4 regions of the Streptomyces sp. NEAU-W12 genome follow, and region 1 is predicted to be linked to each of the others. Evidence: riboswitches for the same ligand, from Rfam matches in the RefSeq annotation. Region 1 holds a riboswitch; each other region holds the start of a gene.

What was found. Region 1 has a riboswitch for cyclic di-AMP ahead of ORI94_RS08775 (M23 family metallopeptidase). Riboswitches for the same ligand answer to the same signal wherever they lie in the genome.
Region 2: another riboswitch for cyclic di-AMP. It lies ahead of ORI94_RS00065 (M23 family metallopeptidase); the one in region 1 lies ahead of ORI94_RS08775 (M23 family metallopeptidase).
Region 3: another riboswitch for cyclic di-AMP. It lies ahead of ORI94_RS23225 (transglycosylase SLT domain-containing protein); the one in region 1 lies ahead of ORI94_RS08775 (M23 family metallopeptidase).
Region 4: another riboswitch for cyclic di-AMP. It lies ahead of ORI94_RS23980 (transglycosylase family protein); the one in region 1 lies ahead of ORI94_RS08775 (M23 family metallopeptidase).

Annotation. Positions count from the first base shown of each region.
Region 1 is NZ_JAPJDM010000005.1:234,012-238,214, reverse strand. It holds gene ORI94_RS08780 (M16 family metallopeptidase) at 1-1,204, shown strand, start outside; cyclic di-AMP (ydaO/yuaA leader) riboswitch at 1,429-1,593, shown strand; gene ORI94_RS08775 (M23 family metallopeptidase) at 1,607-2,380, shown strand; gene ORI94_RS08770 (GntR family transcriptional regulator) at 2,634-3,347, shown strand; gene ORI94_RS08765 (HPr family phosphocarrier protein) at 3,537-3,818, opposite strand; gene ORI94_RS08760 (bifunctional GNAT family N-acetyltransferase/acetate--CoA ligase family protein) at 3,995-4,203, shown strand, end outside.
Region 2 is NZ_JAPJDM010000001.1:17,404-21,606, forward strand. It holds gene ORI94_RS00060 (PrsW family intramembrane metalloprotease) at 1-516, shown strand, start outside; gene ORI94_RS00065 (M23 family metallopeptidase) at 630-1,664, opposite strand; cyclic di-AMP (ydaO/yuaA leader) riboswitch at 1,677-1,834, opposite strand; tRNA gene ORI94_RS00070 (tRNA-Met) at 2,160-2,233, opposite strand; gene ORI94_RS00075 (dihydrofolate reductase family protein) at 2,300-3,433, opposite strand; gene ORI94_RS00080 (sensor histidine kinase) at 3,828-4,145, opposite strand.
Region 3 is NZ_JAPJDM010000019.1:46,225-50,427, forward strand. It holds gene ORI94_RS23215 (GNAT family N-acetyltransferase) at 1-979, opposite strand, end outside; gene ORI94_RS23220 (HAD family hydrolase) at 1,175-2,044, shown strand; gene ORI94_RS23225 (transglycosylase SLT domain-containing protein) at 2,136-2,627, opposite strand; cyclic di-AMP (ydaO/yuaA leader) riboswitch at 2,633-2,795, opposite strand; gene ORI94_RS23230 (polyprenyl synthetase family protein) at 3,417-4,203, shown strand, end outside.
Region 4 is NZ_JAPJDM010000020.1:7,473-11,675, forward strand. It holds gene eno (phosphopyruvate hydratase) at 1-731, opposite strand, end outside; gene ORI94_RS23980 (transglycosylase family protein) at 1,010-1,783, opposite strand; cyclic di-AMP (ydaO/yuaA leader) riboswitch at 1,788-1,957, opposite strand; gene ORI94_RS23985 (transglycosylase family protein) at 2,289-3,224, opposite strand; gene ORI94_RS23990 (cytochrome P450 family protein) at 3,556-4,203, opposite strand, start outside.

The sequences.
Region 1 (4,203 bases):
GGCCGGCCTCGACGGCGTCGCCACCATCACCGCGCGGGCGTTCTCCGAGGGCACCGACAAGCACTCCGCCGAGGAGTTCGCCGCCGAACTGGAGCGCTGCGGCGCGACCCTGGACGCCTACGCCGACCACCCCGGCGTCCGCCTGAGCCTCGAGGTGCCGGCCTCCCGGCTCGCCAAGGGACTCGGACTGCTCGCCGACGCCCTCAGGGCGCCCGCGTTCGCCGACGGCGAGATCGAGCGTCTCGTCCGCAACCGCCTCGACGAGATCCCGCACGAGCTGGCCAACCCGTCCCGCCGCGCCGCCAAGGAACTCTCCAAGGAGCTGTTCCCGGCGACGTCGCGCATGTCCCGCCCGCGCCAGGGCACCGAGGAGACGGTCGCCGGCATCGACTCGACGGCCGTACGCGCCTTCTACGAGAGGCACGTCCGCCCCGCCACCGCCACCGCGGTGGTCGTCGGCGACCTCACCGGCACCGACCTGGACGAGTTGCTCGGCGACACCCTCGGAGCCTGGACCGGACCGGCCGCCCAGCCGCGGCCCGTCGCGCCGGTCACCGCCGACGACACGGGCCGCGTCGTGATCGTGGACCGCCCCGGCGCCGTACAGACGCAGCTGCTCATCGGCCGCGTCGGCGCGGACCGGCACGACCGCGTGTGGCCCGCGCAGGTGCTCGGCACCTACTGCCTCGGCGGCACCCTCACCTCCCGCCTGGACCGCGTCCTGCGCGAGGAGAAGGGCTACACCTACGGTGTGCGGTCGTTCGGCCAGGTCCTCAGGTCCGCCCCGGACGGCACCGGCGCGTCGCTGCTCGCCATCAGCGGCTCCGTCGACACCCCGAACACCGGACCCGCCCTGCAGGACCTGTGGACGGTGCTGCGCACCCTCGCCGCGGAAGGCCTCACCGACGCCGAACGCGACGTCGCCGTGCAGAACCTGGTGGGCGTGGCACCGCTCAAGTACGAGACCGCCGCGGCCGTCGCCGGCACCCTCGCCGATCAGGTGGAGCAGCACCTGCCCGACGACTACCAGGCCGAGCTGTACCGGCGGCTCGCCGCCACCGGCACGGTGGAGGCGACCGCGGCGGTGGTGAACGCCTTCCCGGTGGACCGCCTGGTGACCGTCCTGGTCGGTGACGCGGCGCAGATCAAGGAGCCCGTCGAGGCGCTCGGCATCGGCGAAGTCACGGTGGTGTCCGCCGAGTAGACGGGCCGTCGGCGGCCGTTTGGCCGCACGCCGGACACGCACGCGGGCGGGGCCCTGGTGACGAGAACGCCACCAGGGCCCCCTGGTGTCCTGATTGGTCCGGGAGATACCTGTCTGCCCTGTGGGATGCGCTACAAAATCCGGGATCCGTTTGGGGAGGGAAAGCCGTCCCGTTTAGCGTCAGGCGGTCTGTTCGTCGGGCAGTGCGCCGCACCCGCGGCACCGGACAGTCATCGCCGAGTCCCCGTACGGCGCGAGCCAGGGGAGCCGGGGACCCGTCAGCAGTCCCTGGGGTGAATCGGACGCCCGCGCGTGTCGCGAGGGGGTCCGTAGGAGACCTTCCTGCTCCGAACCCGTCAGCTAACCCGGTAGGCGAGAAGGAAGGAAAGGACCACCCTGTACATGGCGTTCACCCGCGCCACCGGAAAGCACCGCCGTCCCAGCCGCGTGCACCGCGGCACCGCCAGGGCGGCGGGCGCCGCGGCTCTCACCACCACCGGTGTCATCGGCTCCCTCTCCGCTCCGGCGCTCGCCGCCGAACCCGCCGCGGGGCAGACCGGCCTGACCCCCGTGGTCACCATGGGCGACGAGGCCGCCGCCCGGGTCGACGCCCAGGCCTCCGCCCAGCACGAGGCCGCACGCGAGGCGGCCCAGGCCGCCGCACGCGAAGCCGCCGAGGAGGCCGCCCGGGAGAAGGCGGCCGAGGAGGCCGTCAAGGCCCGCGAGGCCGAGGAACGCGCCGCGCGTGAGGCCGAGCGCAAGCGCCTCAACACCTTCGTGTCCCCGATCGCGGGCTCGTACGTCTCGACCGGCTATCTGTCCGGCGGTGCCGTCTGGTCCTCCGGCACCCACACCGGTGTCGACTTCCACGCCGCGAGCGGCACCCCCGTGCTCTCGGTCGGCATGGGTACCGTCGTCGAGGCCGGCTGGGGCGGCGCCTACGGCAACCAGGTCGTGATCAAGATGCACGACGGCACGTACACCCAGTACGGCCACCTGTCGTCCGTCGGCGTCTCGGTGGGCCAGCAGGTCACCCCGGGCCAGCAGATCGGCGTCTCCGGCGCCACCGGCAACGTCACCGGCGCGCATCTGCACTTCGAGGCCCGCACCACCGCCGGGTACGGCTCCGACATCGACCCCGTCGCGTACCTCCGCGCGCACGGAGCGAACGTCTGACCGGGGACGCGTTCCCCGGCCGCCGTGCGCACCTCGACGTCCGTGTGGTCCCCTGACGCCCCAGGTGTCCGCTTTCGCGGAATGGCCCCGACTCGGCTCTCCGAGTCGGGGCTTTCGGTGTTTCCGGCGGACCGTTGTCCAAAAAACGAACATGATTTCCGGCCCGCCGTCGGAAATCCTCGCGCGTTGCAATAGAGTCACGGAACAGGTGTCACCCGTTGACGTTGTGCGGGGATCAATTCGGAGGTCGGTCATGCGTATTCCGGCGCACTCGGTGTGCACGGCGATCCGGGACGACATCGTCTCGGGTGTCTACGAGCGTGGCGGCCGGCTGACCGAGGAACTCCTCGCCCGCCGCTACGGTGTCTCGCGCGTCCCCGTCCGGGAGGCCCTGCGCACCCTGGAGGCCGAGGGCTTCGTGGTCACCCGGCGGCACGCGGGCGCGTGCGTGGCGGAACCCACCGAGCAGGAGGCCGCCGACCTGCTGGAGATGCGGCTGCTGCTGGAGCCGCTCGGCGCCCTGCGTGCCGCGCAGCGCCGCACCGAGGCCCATCTGAAGGTGCTGCGCGGTCTGGTCCGGCTGGGCCAGGAGCGGGCCCGGCAGGGTCACAGCGACGACCTGCGCTCCCTGGGCGGCTGGTTCCACGAGACGCTCGCCCAGGCGTCCGGCAGTCCGGCGCTGACGTCGACGCTGATCCGGCTCCGGCACAAGATCGGCTGGATGTACGAGGTGCGGGGGGCGAGGGACCCCGTGGAGTGCTGGGCGGAGCACGGCGCGATCGTCGACGCCGTGGTGCGCGGCGACGGCGAGCGCGCGCGTGCGGTCATGGCGCTGCACACCGAGCGGGCCACCGCCGCCCACCGCCCGCGCTTCACCGCGGGGGCCGGGCGCGCGGACCGGGCGGCCCGTGCCGAGCGTGTGAGGAACTCGCAACATCCCGTAAACACACCGAGCCTCCGGCATTAACACGGAGACCGTATACAAGAGAAGGAAATTCGGTGGAAGTGAAATCCGCCTGCCGTTTTCCGTGAACGCCTGATTGTGTGCGGGGGAGTGGCGGCCGGATGAGCCGGGGGGCTGGTAAAACGCGCCCCCTGAAAAAAGGGCGCCGCGACCCCCGCAAGGGGTGCCGCGGCTCCGTTTTTTCCGGGCGTCTCACACGGTCTCGGGGAGTTCCTCGAGGCCTTCGGAGACCAGCTTCGCCAGCCGGTCGAGGGCGGCGTCGGCCCCCTCGGCGTCGGAGGCGAGGACGATCTCCTCGCCCCCCTGGGCGCCCAGGCCCAGAACGGCCAGCATGGAGGCCGCGTTGACGGGGTTGCCGCCGGCCTTGGCGATCGTCACCGGGACGCCTGTGGCCGTGGCGGATCGGACGAAGATGGAGGCGGGACGGGCATGGAGGCCCTCGGCCCAGCCGACGTTGACGCGGCGCTCAGCCATGTGTTGCTGCCCTTCGAAGTTCAGGTTGTCTAGACCAGTTTTCCATATCGTGAAGCAAGCCGGGGAGGGGCACTCGCCCCCGCTCCCCGGCGGCACCGGACCGCGGCCCCGGTCCGGTGCGTGCCCCCACAGACTGCCTCGCGCCGTTGCCGTACGCGAGCCGTACTCTGGGGCCCATGCAGATCTCGTCGGACCGGCATGAGTACCCCGCCCACTGGGAGGCCGACGTGGTGCTGCGGGACGGCGGCACCGCGCGTATCCGCCCCATCACCGTCGACGACGCCGAGCGCCTGGTCAGCTTCTACGAGCAGGTGTCGGACGAGTCGAAGTACTACCGTTTCTTCGCGCCCTACCCCCGTCTGTCCGCCAAGGACGTGCACCGCTT
Region 2 (4,203 bases), on a different contig from region 1:
CCGTCGTTCGGCCTGCTGACCTGGCTGGTGGTGTGGACCCGGCAGCGCGAGCTGCGGACCGTACGGGAGGAGCTGCCCGCGTACGTCAGGGCCGGCTGGCTGACCCCGGCCCAGCCCTACGCGCTCGGCTCGATGCGGGCCCGGCGCATCGCCCGGCGGTACGCGCACCGGCACGGCGGCCGGACCGCTGCCCGCGCTGTGGCCCAGTACGGGGCGTACGCGACGTCGCTGGCGTTCCTGCGCCACCGGGGGCGCCGCGGCCGCGCGGGTGCGGACTTCGTCGTACGGGAGCACGAACTGCTGCGCGAGATGTGGCACCGCCGCGACACGGCCCGCCCGGCCCTGGAGCACGCGGCCCGAGCCGTCGCACCGCCCGCCCCGCCCCGGCCGGCGCACGGTCCGTACGGCGTGCCCGAGGCGTACGGGGGGCACCGCGTGTACGGCCCGTACGGCGCCGTGGACCCCGGTCGCCCGGCGCCCGGGCCGAACCCGTACGCGCACCCGTACCGCCCCTGACACCGCCCCGGAAACGCCGGACCGGCAGTCCTGACGTCGGGGGGCGTCGTCAGGACTGCCGGGGCTGTGGCTGTGCGGGGCGCAGGATGCGGAGGCCGGCCGGGGCCGGGGGCTCAGACGGTGAGGCCCTTCGACTGCATCCAGGCCATCGGGTCGATGCCCGAGGCGGAACCGGCCGGGTGCACCTCCAGGTGGAGGTGGGCGCCGGTGGAGTTGCCGGTGGAGCCGACGCGGCCGATCACATCGCCGGTGTTGACCTGCTGGCCGACGCTGACGCTGATGGAGGACTGGTGGGCGTACCAGATCTCGGTGCCGTCGTCGAGGGTCAGCACGGTCTTGTAGCCGTACGAGCCGTCCCAGCCGGCGGAGGTGATCGTGCCGGTGTGGACCGCCTTGATCAGCGTGCCCGTGGGGGCGGCGAAGTCCAGGCCCGTGTGCTGGCCGGAGGACCAGTAGGCGCCGGCCTGACCGAAGGTCGAGGAGATGGTGTACGAGGAGGTGGGCAGCGCGTACTGCCTGGCCAGTTCGGCGAGACGCTCGGCCTCGGCCTTCTTCTCGGCCTCCTCCTCCGCCTTCTTCTTCGCCGCGGCGGCCTTCTCCTCGGCCTCCTTCTTCGCGGCGGCGGCCTGCTCCTCGGCCTCCTTCTCCGCCTTCGCGGCGGCTTCGGCGGCGGCCTGCTCCTCGGCCTGGCTCTGCTGCTGCTCGACCTGCGCCATGATCCGGGCGCGCAGCACCTCGCCGGCGTCGGAGGTGCTGCCCTGCTCGGCCTCGTCGGCGACCGTGCCGATGCTGCTGAGCGGGGTGGCGGAGCCCTGGGGGGTTTCCTCGTCGGAGATGAGGGAACCAACAGAGGGAAGGTCCGGCACGGAGATGGAGACCGGCGGCTTGCCGGTCTGGGCGCTGGCCATGCCGCCACCGGCGACAGCGGCTATGACACCGACGCCCAGGACGGTGGAGCTACGGGCGAGGCCTCCGCCGCGCTGCTTGCCGACACGATGACGGCCGCGCACGGGGCGAACGGACTCCGCGGTGGGGTTCCACTCCTCGAAGGGGCCCTCGTCGGTGCGGATGCCGCCGTAGCCGAAGGTGTCGCTCTCGTGCTGGCTCGGCATGAAGGGGGCCTCGGGGGCAGGCCGGTTGGACGCCACGTGGGGCGCACTCCTTTCCTTCCTTCTCGCCTACCGGGTTAGCTGACGGGTTCGGAGCAGGAAGGTCTCCTACGCGCGTATACCGCCCGTGTCTCCACGGGTGCATCCGCGCGATTCACCCCAAGATGTTGGTTCCCCGGTTCCCTTGCGGGATTCGGCGCGTGCGCACGGAGCCGACTCGTGTGCCGGCTGGGACGACCGCGCTGCGTTATCGAACGTTAATAGACGCGAGGACCGTATTCCAAGCCGTTCCTCTTGATCGTTAACGATTTCCGCACGGACTTAAGCGCCAGCGCCGGTCAAAACCGGGCGAGTTGGCTTCACCGCTCTCGTCACACCCGAGCTGACGGTACGTCAATTGTTATGCGCAGCGGGGCGACTCGATCACCTGGCGTGACATCTGTGCGCAAGGGCCCTGGGACGCACTCTCGAAACGGGGCGGACGGAAACGGCCGAGGGCCGGAACCCTTTCGGATTCCGGCCCTCGGCCTTCAGTAGCGGGGACAGGATTTGAACCTGCGACCTCTGGGTTATGAGCCCAGCGAGCTACCGAGCTGCTCCACCCCGCGTCGTTGTGTTCACCAGCATACGGCATCCGCGGGACACTCCGCACACGCGTTGCCGCCGCCCTCGCGTCACCGGCCGATCAGATGGCCGTTCGGCGCCTCGGCGGCCTCCTCGTGCTCCGGCAGGACGACGACCAGGGCGCCCCCCGCCGCCAGTACTCCGCTGCCGTCGGCGCCCGCCACGAAGGTGTCCGGCTCCCGCCACGCGGTGACCACCCGCCGTACTCCCGCGTCCAGGACCAGCCGGGCGCAGGGCACCGGACGGGAGGCGCGGCGGGCACAGGGTTCCAGACTGGAGTACACGGTGGCGGTCGCGAGCCGCGGGTCCGCGGGGTCGGTCCTGGCGAGGGCGGCCTCCTCGGCATGCACCACCGGATCACCGCCCTCGCGGGAGTGGCCCCGCGCCAGCTCGGTGCCGTCGGCGGCGACGACCACCGCGCCCACACTGAACGCCGTCTCCGAGGGCGGGCACCGCTTCGCCAGTTCGCAGGCGAGGGCCAGCCAGTGGTGGTCGGCGGCGACAGGGAGCGGACCGGCGCCGGGAGCGGTGGGTTCGTAGCGCATGAGGACGACGTCGCCGACCGGGCGGGTCTCCAGCAGCCGCAGCCGGCCGCCCTGGTAGGTGCCGGGGCCGAAGAGACGGGCGGCGTCCGGGTCACCGACGAAGAGCGGGGCGAGGACCAGTTGGAGCTCGTCGGCGAGGCCCTGGGTGAGGAGCTGGGTGTGGATCAGGCCGCCGCCCTCGACCATGAGCCGCCGGACGCCGTACGCGTCGTACAGGTGTGTCAGGAGGCGGCGCCAGTCGAGCTCGGCGCCGAGGGGCACGATGTCGGCGGCGAGACCGTGGGCGCGGGCGCGTTCGGCGCCCCTGCCGGTCGTGTAGAGGACCTTCGCGCCACCGGTGTGCCAGAACCGCGCCTCCGGGTCCAGGTCGCCCGAGCCGCTGACGGTGACCTTCAGCGGGTAGGCGGGCCGGCCTTCGGCGACCCGGGCGGCACGCCGCTCGGGCGCGTTGACCAGCAGCCGGGGGTTGTCGGCCCGGATCGTGCCGGCGCCGACCAGGATCGCGTCCACCGACGCCCGTACCTCGTCGACCCGGTCGAAGTCCTCCGGGCCGGACAGCAGCAGCCGCTCGGGGCCGGTGTCGTCGAGATACCCGTCGAGCGAGACGGCGGCGGACAGCAGGACGTACGGGTGGGGCATCGACGGCGCTCCTGACGGGGACGGCGGACGGGACAGGGCGGGACAGGGCAGGGCCGGACCGGACCGGGTGAAGAGAGTCTTGCACCCGGTGCGCTCCCGCGCGGAGGGGAAGCCGTGCGGTGTGCCACCGCCACGTGGCGCGGAACCGTGCGGCGTGGAAACGGCGGTGTCCCCGCCACACCCGGCGGCCCCGCCACACCCGGCGGCCGGCCCGTGACGAAGGCCCTTCCCCCACCTCGTGGGTGTCCTCCGCCCCCCTCGTTTGGGTGGTGTCGTGGTCGCCGGCGAGGAGGATGCGTGTCGGCGCGCCGTCGCTCCCGGCACCGGCCGGGGTCCCGGTCCCGGCGCCGGCGGGTGTGCCGGACGGGGTGCGGGGGGGGGAAGCCGGGGTCGGTCATGTCCGGGTTTTCCGGTCGGGGAGGGCGGTCAGGGACGGAGGGGTCCGCACGGGCACGGGCCCCCGCCCCGGAGCGGGGACGGCGCGGCGCACGAGGGCCCCGCCTCCGGCGGCCGGGCCCACATCGAGGTCGGCGCCGACGAGCAGGGCCCGCTCGCGCATCCCGAGCATGCCGGCGCCCTCGGACGCCACACCGATGCCCCGGCCGTCGTCCCGGACGCGCAGCTCCACTCCGGAGGGGGTGCGGCACAGGGAGATCTCCGCGCGGCGGGCGTGCGCGTGCCGGGCGATGTCGGTGAGCCCTTCCTGGGACACCCGGTAGAGGACCGGTTCGGGCTCCGGGCCCGGATCGGGCAGCCGGGCCCCCGCGAGG
Region 3 (4,203 bases), on a different contig from region 1:
GCGCGGGCTCGCGGCGCAGCAGCTGGAGCGTGGCCCCCAGGCCGGGACGCGTCGCCTCGCCTTCGTGGACGGAGCGTTCGCCCGTTTTCAGCGCGTCCTTGTACTCGGCCGGGCCGCGTCCCATGTCGAGCAGGCCGATGCCCTCGCCGGCCGCCGCCTCGGCCATCCGCAGATGCAGCACGAGCCCCGGCGAGAACTTCGCGAACTCCGGGTCGTACGCCGGGAACCAGCAGGCCAGCACGGAGGCCGAGCGCAGGCCGAAGTGGGCGGCGACGGGACGGTCCCCGGCGTACAGGACGGACAGCGTGCCCGCGCACTCCGCGGCCCGGGTTCCGGCCAGGCGGCCCACGAGCCGGGTGATCCACTCCTGCGCGAACCGGTCGCGACGCCCGGTCCTGCGGTACTGCGCCGACTTCCACCCGATGAGGGTGCGCAGCGCGGCCGGTTCGCGTTCGTCGAACACGAACCGCACGGGGCCGGCCTGGCGGCCGAGCCTGCGCTCCTTGGCCAGGGTGGTCTTCAGGAACTTCGGCGACTGGGCGCGCAGCACGGACTCGTAGGTCTCGTAGCCCTTCTCCACGTCGATGACGAAGGTGGCGTGCTCCCGGGCCGCCTGCGGGACGAACAGGGCCTGGTCCGCCTCCAGGTTGTCGAAGGCGAAGCTCGACAGCGAGCAGGCACGCAGCAGTTCACCGGTCTTCGGCACGAGACCCGGCCGCAGGACGGCGCCCTGGCAGTCCGAGACCCCGAGCCCGATCGCCCGGCCCTGCCCCCACGCGCCCCGCTCGTACGGCAGGAAGCCGGCCGGCTCGGCGGACGCCCCCTCGTACAGCACCGCGACCCGGGCCTGCGGCCGCACCCCGGACACGGCGGCGGCGAACTCCGGTTCCATGAACGGGCTGCGCGGTGTCTTCGAGGCGGCGCGCAGCTCACGCCATCGCTCCTGCTCCCCCTCGCCGAGTTCGTCGAGCCTCAGCACACGTGTGCGTCCACTGTTCACCTGACCCCCCGATCAAGTCCCCCCTGGACACCTGGAAGGTACCGCCCGGGACCACGAGGACGGTAGGTGGCGGAGCATGTTGCCGCCAGGTGGTGCACAGGCCGAGGACGGTGCGCGGGACGGGTGCCCGGGGCGTGGTGAGCCGGGGGCGCGCGGTGTCCGTATTCTCTGATCATGGCCGCACCCACCGATTGCTCGCTCATCGCCACCGACCTGGACGGGACGCTGCTGCGCGGCGACGACACCCTCTCCGACCGCTCCCTCGCCGCGCTGGCGCTGGTGGCGCGGGCCGGTGTCCGGCACCTCGTGGTGACGGGGCGCCCGGCGCCCAGGGTGCGGCCGCTCCTGGACGACCTGGGGTCCACGGGGCTCGCGGTGTGCGCACAGGGCGCGCAGGTGTACGACGCCGGCACGGACCGGCTGCTGTGGTCGGTCACCCTGGACCGGGAACTGGCGGAGACCGCGCTCGGCAAGATCGAGGCCGAGGTGGGGGAGCTGCACGCCGCGGTCGACCAGAACGGGGCGGACGGGCTCACCCTGATCGAGTCGGGCTATCTGATGCCGCACCCGACGCTGCCCGCCGTGCGGGTCGAACGGCGGGACGATCTGTGGGCCCGGCCGATCAGCAAGGTGCTGCTGCGCCACCCCGACCTGAACGACGACGAGTTGGCGGCGGCGGCCCGTGCGGCGGTCGGCTCGCTGGCCACGGTCACGATGTCGGGGCCGGGCACCGTGGAACTCCAGCCGTGCGGTGTCACCAAGGCGACGGGGCTTGCGCTGGCCGCCGAGCACCTGGGGCTGGATCCCGAGCGGACCGTCGCCTTCGGCGACATGCCCAACGACATCCCGATGTTCGACTGGGCGGCCCACGGAGTCGCCATGGCCAACGCGCACCCGGAGCTCAAGGCGGTGGCCGACGAGGTCACCACGTCGAACGAGGACGACGGCGTGGCCGTCGTCCTCGAGCGGTTGTTCGGCGGAGCGGAGCCGCGCGTGCCCCAACACGTGCTGCCCCGCCCCAGGTCCGGGAGGGTGTCCCGGTAGGCCTCGGCGTCCGCCGGTGTGGCCGGTGCCGCCGGCGTTCCGGTGTTCCGGCGTTCCTACGGGCCCGGACGTATCGGATGTCCCAGGTGTCTCAGTAGGCGCCGAAGACGTTGTCGATGGAGCCGTAACGGTCCGCCGCGTAGTTGCAGGCCGCCGTGATGTTCGCGACCGGGTCGAACGGGTCGAAGGCCGTGCCGGGCACGTGGTACGCCTGGAAGGTCGGGTCGATGACCTGGAGCAGGCCCTTCGACGGGGTGCCGGCCATGGCGTTGGAGTCCCACAGGTTGATGGCCTGCGGGTTGCCGGACGACTCGCGCAGGATGTTGCGGTGGATGGAGTCGTAGCTGCCGGGGATGCCGTGCTGCGCCATGACGGACAGCGACTCGCGGATCCAGCCGTCGAGGTTGTCCGGGTACGCGGTCACGGTGCCGGCAGCGGCAGGGGCGGCCGTCGCGGTGGCGGGCGCGGCGGGCGCGGCGGAGGCGGTGGAGGCGCCGAACAGCGGGAGGGCGACCGCCGCGACACCGGCGACGGCGAAGGAGCGGACGAGGCGGGAGTGGCGGGGCGGACCGGATGCGGTCATGTCTGTGTTCCTCTCCTACGCCTGCGAGGTGAGCTGTCGGGTTCGGGCGGGAGAGTGCCCGGCCGTGCCCCTGCGGGCATGGCTTCACCCCGAGCCGTTCCGGGTGTGAACCGGTCCGGCGGCCTACCTGGGTCCCCCGCTCCTGCCGTGCGTGAGTGAGTTCGTCGATGGGTGGCGCGGGCGGCGGCAGGATTCGGCGTCCGCCCGACAAGCCGGGAACGTATGCGAGTGCACTTGTCGGAAACAAGTACGGCCGTCACGGATCGCTCCGCTTGATCTTGTTCCGGGGGTTTTGGGGTACTTGATCCTTTGTGGATGCCGGGAGTCAACTCGCTTTCGGGCAAGGGGAAGTGCCGGTGGGAGCGAGGTGTGGGCGTGGCGGGGTGCGCGTGACTCACTTCACTGGCCGCACCGTGTGGGCGCATTTGCCGCCAAAGGGAAATCTCTTGTTGATTACGGCAAATCAGACTTCGGGGCGGGCGGGGTGGTCCGCGCGCGGGCCCGGCGCCCGGCCGTGCGCCGGGCCGTATCCCGAGGGTGGGGCGCCATGCCCGAAAGGCGGCGAATATCCTGTATTACCTACTGGCCGAAAAGGGTCCGGTGGTGATCCGGTACCGGAGGGCGCCGTGGGGTGCCGTCCACGCGTGCGCGGGTGAGGCCGGGGAACGCGGGTGCTGGCGGTGATCGAAACATGACCGGATACGCTGACTCGAGTGATGTCAGCGACCTATCGACAAACTGGGCAAGACGTCTAAGCGCCAGTGGACACCAGCAGACAGGAGACCCCTCGTGACCGTCGTCGGGCCGTTCGGGCTGAGCGTGCGGGACCAGGCTCTGGAAGCCGATGTCCAGGCCGGGATGACGGCTGTCGAGGAAGGGCTGCTCGAGGCCACGAAGAGTGAGGTCCCCTTCATCACCGAGGCCGCCCAGCACCTGGTGCGGGCCGGCGGCAAGCGTTTCCGGCCGCTGCTCGTGACGCTCGCCGCCCAGTTCGGCGACCCCTACGCGCCCGGTGTCGTCCCGTCCGCCGTGGTCGTGGAGCTGACCCACCTGGCCACGCTGTACCACGACGACGTGATGGACGACGCCACCGTGCGGCGCGGGGTGCCCAGCGCCAACACCCGCTGGGGCAACTCCGTCGCGGTCCTCACCGGCGACTTCCTCTTCGCGCGCGCGTCGCACATCCTGGCCGACCTCGGTCCGGAGGCCGTACGGGTGCAGGCCCAGGCGTTCGAGCGGCTGGTCACCGGCCAGATCCTGGAGACCGCGGGGCCGCAGGAGGGCCGGGACCCGGTCGACCACTACCTGGACGTCCTCGGCGGCAAGACCGGCTCACTGGTCGCCGTCGCCTGCCGGTTCGGTGCCATGATGTCCGGCGCGGACGACGCGGTCGTGGACGTGCTGACCCAGTACGGCGAGCGCCTCGGTGTCGCCTTCCAGCTCGCCGACGACGTACTGGACATCGCCTCCGACTCCCACGAGTCCGGAAAGACCCCGGGCACCGACCTGCGTGAGGGCATCCCGACGCTGCCCGTGCTGCGGCTGCGCGAGCGGGCGGCCCGGCTGGGGCTGGCCG
Region 4 (4,203 bases), on a different contig from region 1:
GCGACGTCGAGCGCGAGGGCGATCTGCTCGCCGGGGGTGTAACCGGCTTCCTTGACGGCCTCGAGGATGAGGTCGAGGGCCTCGCGGTTGGAGCCGAGGTTCGGGGCGAAGCCGCCCTCGTCGCCGAGGCCGGTGGACAGGCCGCGGCCCTTCAGCACCTTCTTCAGCGTGTGGTAGACCTCGGTGCCCCAGCGCAGGGCCTCGGAGAAGGACTCCGCGCCGATCGGGGCGATCATGAACTCCTGGATGTCCACGTTGGAGTCCGCGTGCGAACCGCCGTTGAGGATGTTCATCATCGGCACCGGCAGCAGGTGCGCGTTGGGGCCGCCGAGGTAGCGGAACAGGGGCAGGTCGCTGGCCTCGGAGGCGGCGTGGGCGACGGCCAGGGAGACGCCGAGGATGGCGTTGGCGCCGAGGGAGCCCTTGTTGTCGGTGGCGTCCAGGTCGAACATCGCCTGGTCGATCAGGCGCTGCTCGGTGGCGTCGTAGCCGACGAGCTCCGGGCCGATCTGCTCGATGACGGCCAGGACCGCCTTCTCGACGCCCTTGCCCTGGTAGCGGTCGGGGTCTCCGTCACGGAGTTCGATGGCCTCGAAGGCGCCGGTGGAGGCGCCGGACGGGACGGCGGCACGACCCGTGCTGCCGTCGTCGAGGCCGACCTCGACCTCGACCGTGGGGTTGCCTCGGGAGTCCAGGATTTCCCGGGCTACGACGACGTCGATGGACGGCACGAGCATCTCCTTCATGGATGTGACGTGGTTCAGCGGGGCCACGGGGCCCTGCGGACCCGAGCCTATCCGGCTCGGGGCGATCGGCCATCCGGCCGGCCGCTTCGCGGACAGAACCGAGAGTAAATTGTTTCCGAACGAAACAAAGACGTGTCCGGGAAACCCGGGAACGGGAGGCCCGCTCCGACCACGGGAAAGCCCCGCCCCGGCGCGCACGGGGGACGCGCGCCGGGGCGGGGCGGACCTCCGCGGGGCCGGGGCCCGGACCCGCGGCCGACGTCCTACTTCAGGTGCAGCTGCTGGCCCGGGTAGATGAGGTCGGCGTCCTCGACGATGTCGTCGTTCAGCTTGAACAGCTTGCCCCAGCCGCCCTTGACGTCGTTCTCCGAGGCGATCGAGCTGAGGGTGTCGCCCTTGAGGACCTTGTACTCGCCGTCGCCCTTCTTGACCTTCTCGCCGGTCGGGGTGGTGACGGTCTTCCTGGCGGCCGGACGCTCGTCGGAGCGGGAGGCCTTCTGCCCGGCGGAACGCTCGGGAGCGGCCTCGGTGCTCTGCTCCGGCGCCTGCTGCTCCGGCGCCTGCTGCTGGGAGCCCTGCGAGGGACCGCTGCCCTGACTGCCGGAGTTCTGGCTGCCCGAGCTCTGGCTGCCCGGGCTCCCGGCGGAACCGCCACCGGTGTAGGCGGCGCCGGACAGGCCCTTGCCGCAGACCGGCCAGGCGCCCTTGCCCTGGCCCGCGAGGACCTTCTCGGCGATCTCGATCTGCTGGGCCTTGCTGGCCTGGTCGGCGGTGGCGGCGTACTTCGTGCCGCCGTAGCCGGCCCAGGTGGAGGCGGAGAACTGCAGGCCGCCGTAGTAGCCGTTGCCGGTGTTGATCGACCAGTTGCCACCGGACTCGCACTGGGCGACGGTGTCCCACTCGGCGGCGGTGGCGGCGGAGGCGTTGCCGGCCGCCATCAGCGGGGCGGCGACGGCGGCACCGGTGACGCCGGCGACGGCGATGGCACGGGTGGCCTTGGACGGACGACGGTGCTTGCCCTTGCTGGAAAACAGCATGGTTGGATCCCCTCACCGACGCCTACGAGGTGAGCTGTCGGGTTCGGGCCGGTTGAGTTGCCCGGCCGCGTTCCCTTGCGGGACGCGGCTTCACCCCGAGCCGTGTCCGGCGTACTTCACCGGATCCGGCGCCTACCTTGGGTCCCCCGCTCCTGCCTACGGCGCATGACGCGACGACTGTTCCCGTGCTGCCACTGGCAGGATTCGGCGTGGCGGCAGCCGGGGCCCGTGATGACGAGCGGTCACGACCGTAGACACGCTCGCAGCGGATTATCAAAGACGATCAGGGCTTCTGAGACCTATCTCTCATCACCTTTAAACCGGACATTTGTTGCGAACCATGACTCTCAACTTCCGCCATCGGCGCGCTTTTTCGCACTCCGGGCCACCTGTCACCCGGTCGGCGCGACGTCATCACCCGACCGGCGCAGGGCCGACACCCGAGCGACCGGACACCGCTGCGGGAATGTCAGAATTCAACCGACTCAAACCAGAATGCGATCCCTTAACCGAAAAGGGTGAGATGCGGGGTGGCGGCACCCTCGGCCTCGTCACCCCCGCCGTACTGGGCGAGCCATCCGCCGCCGAGGGCAAGGGAGTCGGAGGCGGCCGAGGAGCCGCTCGCGGAGCCCGAGCCGGAGTCGCTCGACGGGGAGGAGCTGTCGAGGCCGCGCGCGAAGCCGAGACCGCCGCGCGACGCGTGCCGCCCGGAGGATCCGGCATCACGGTCCTCACGCGCCTCCTCCTCGGCACTGGCGCCGCGGTGACGGCCGCTGCCGGAGTCCTCACCGTCGGCCGATTCCGAAGCGTCGGCCTTCTGCCCCGGCTTGCCCGAGTCGTCCCCCTGGGTGGAAGGAGACGCGGAGGGGGAGGGAGAGGCATCCGCTCCCGCTTCCTTCTCCTTCTCCTTCTCCTGGCCGTCCTCGTCGTCCTCGTCACCCCCGGCACCCTTCGCGTCCGACGAGGAGCCGGCGGACGGGGAGGGTGACGGAGTGGCGGATCTTTCGGAGCCGGACGCACCCGACGCGTCACCCTCCACGCCGGTGTCGACGTCGAGCGCGGGCGCGTCCTGGTCCAGGCCCCCCAGCAGCCCGCAGGCTCTCCACACGCCGACACCCCGGTCGGCGAGAATCTTCTCGGCCACGGCTATCTGCTGGCCGCGGCTGGCCTGGTCGGCGCTGATCGCGTAGTCGAGGCCGCCGTAGGCTTCCCAGTCCTCCTGGGTCAACTGCAGGCCGCCGTAGTAGCCGTTGCCGGAGTTCTGGCTCCAAGAGCCGCCCGACTCGCACTCGGCCACCCGGTCCCAGGTCGAGCCGTCGGCGGCACTGGCGGCGCCGGCCCCGAGGAGAGGGATCGCGATGGCCGAGCCGGTCACTCCGGCCGCGACGAGGAGAGCCGGAGCCTGGCGGGGGCGACGGTGACGACCGTTCCCGGAGAGCATGCGGAGACCTTTCGCAGGAGAACAGTTGCTCGCACGGCGTTTCGAACCATGGCGTGTGAAAAGCGGGACGCCGCGCTTGATGGGTGAACGTATAGGCAGTCGAACGTCTGTCACAAGTTCATGCCGCGCAGATCACACGAAGATCACAGAATTGAGTGGGTGTCACCTTTACGGACGTCCTACCAACGGTCGACGGACCGTGTCCGAGGGGGTCCTGACGGTCACTTGAGCCGCGGCCGACGGTCACGCCGAGGGCTTTTCCGGGGCCCTTCCAAAGACCATCCGGGGCATTTCGGAATGCTTTCCGGGCGCGTCGCCCCCGTTCGCAACATCACATCGGGGGCGGGGTGAATTTCACCGGCAGTGTGCGCAGTCCGCGCATGATGAGGCCGCCGCGCCAGCGCAGTTCGGCCGGATCCGCCGCGAGTTCGAGGTCCGGCAGCCGGGTCAGCAGCGTGGCGAGCGCGGTCTGGCCCTCCAGGCGGGCCAGCGGGGCGCCGAGGCAGTAGTGGATGCCGTGGCCGTACCCCAGATGCTGGTTGTCGCGCCGTGCGAGGTCGAGCGCGTCGGGGTCGGCGAACCGCTCCGGATCGCGGTCCGCGGCGGCCAGGACGACGAGGACCGGGTCACCGGCGGAGATGTGCTGCCCGCCGACGGTGAGCGCCTCGGTGGCGAACCGCCAGGTGGCCAGCTCCACGGGCCCGTCGTAGCGCAGGAGTTCCTCCAGCCCGGTCTCCAGCAGCCCGCGCTCCCCGGCGGCGAGGGACGTCTGCAGGCGCTCGCGCTGCCCCGGGTGGGTGAGGAGGGCGTAGGTGCCGTTGCCGATGAGGTTGACGGTGGTCTCGAAGCCGGCGAACAGCAGGATGAACGCCATGGCTGCGGCCTCGTTCTCGGTGAGGTGCTCGCCGTGGTCGGAGGCGCGGATCAGGCCGGAGATGAGGTCCTCGCCGGGGGCGGGTTCGGCGGGCAGGGCCTCGCG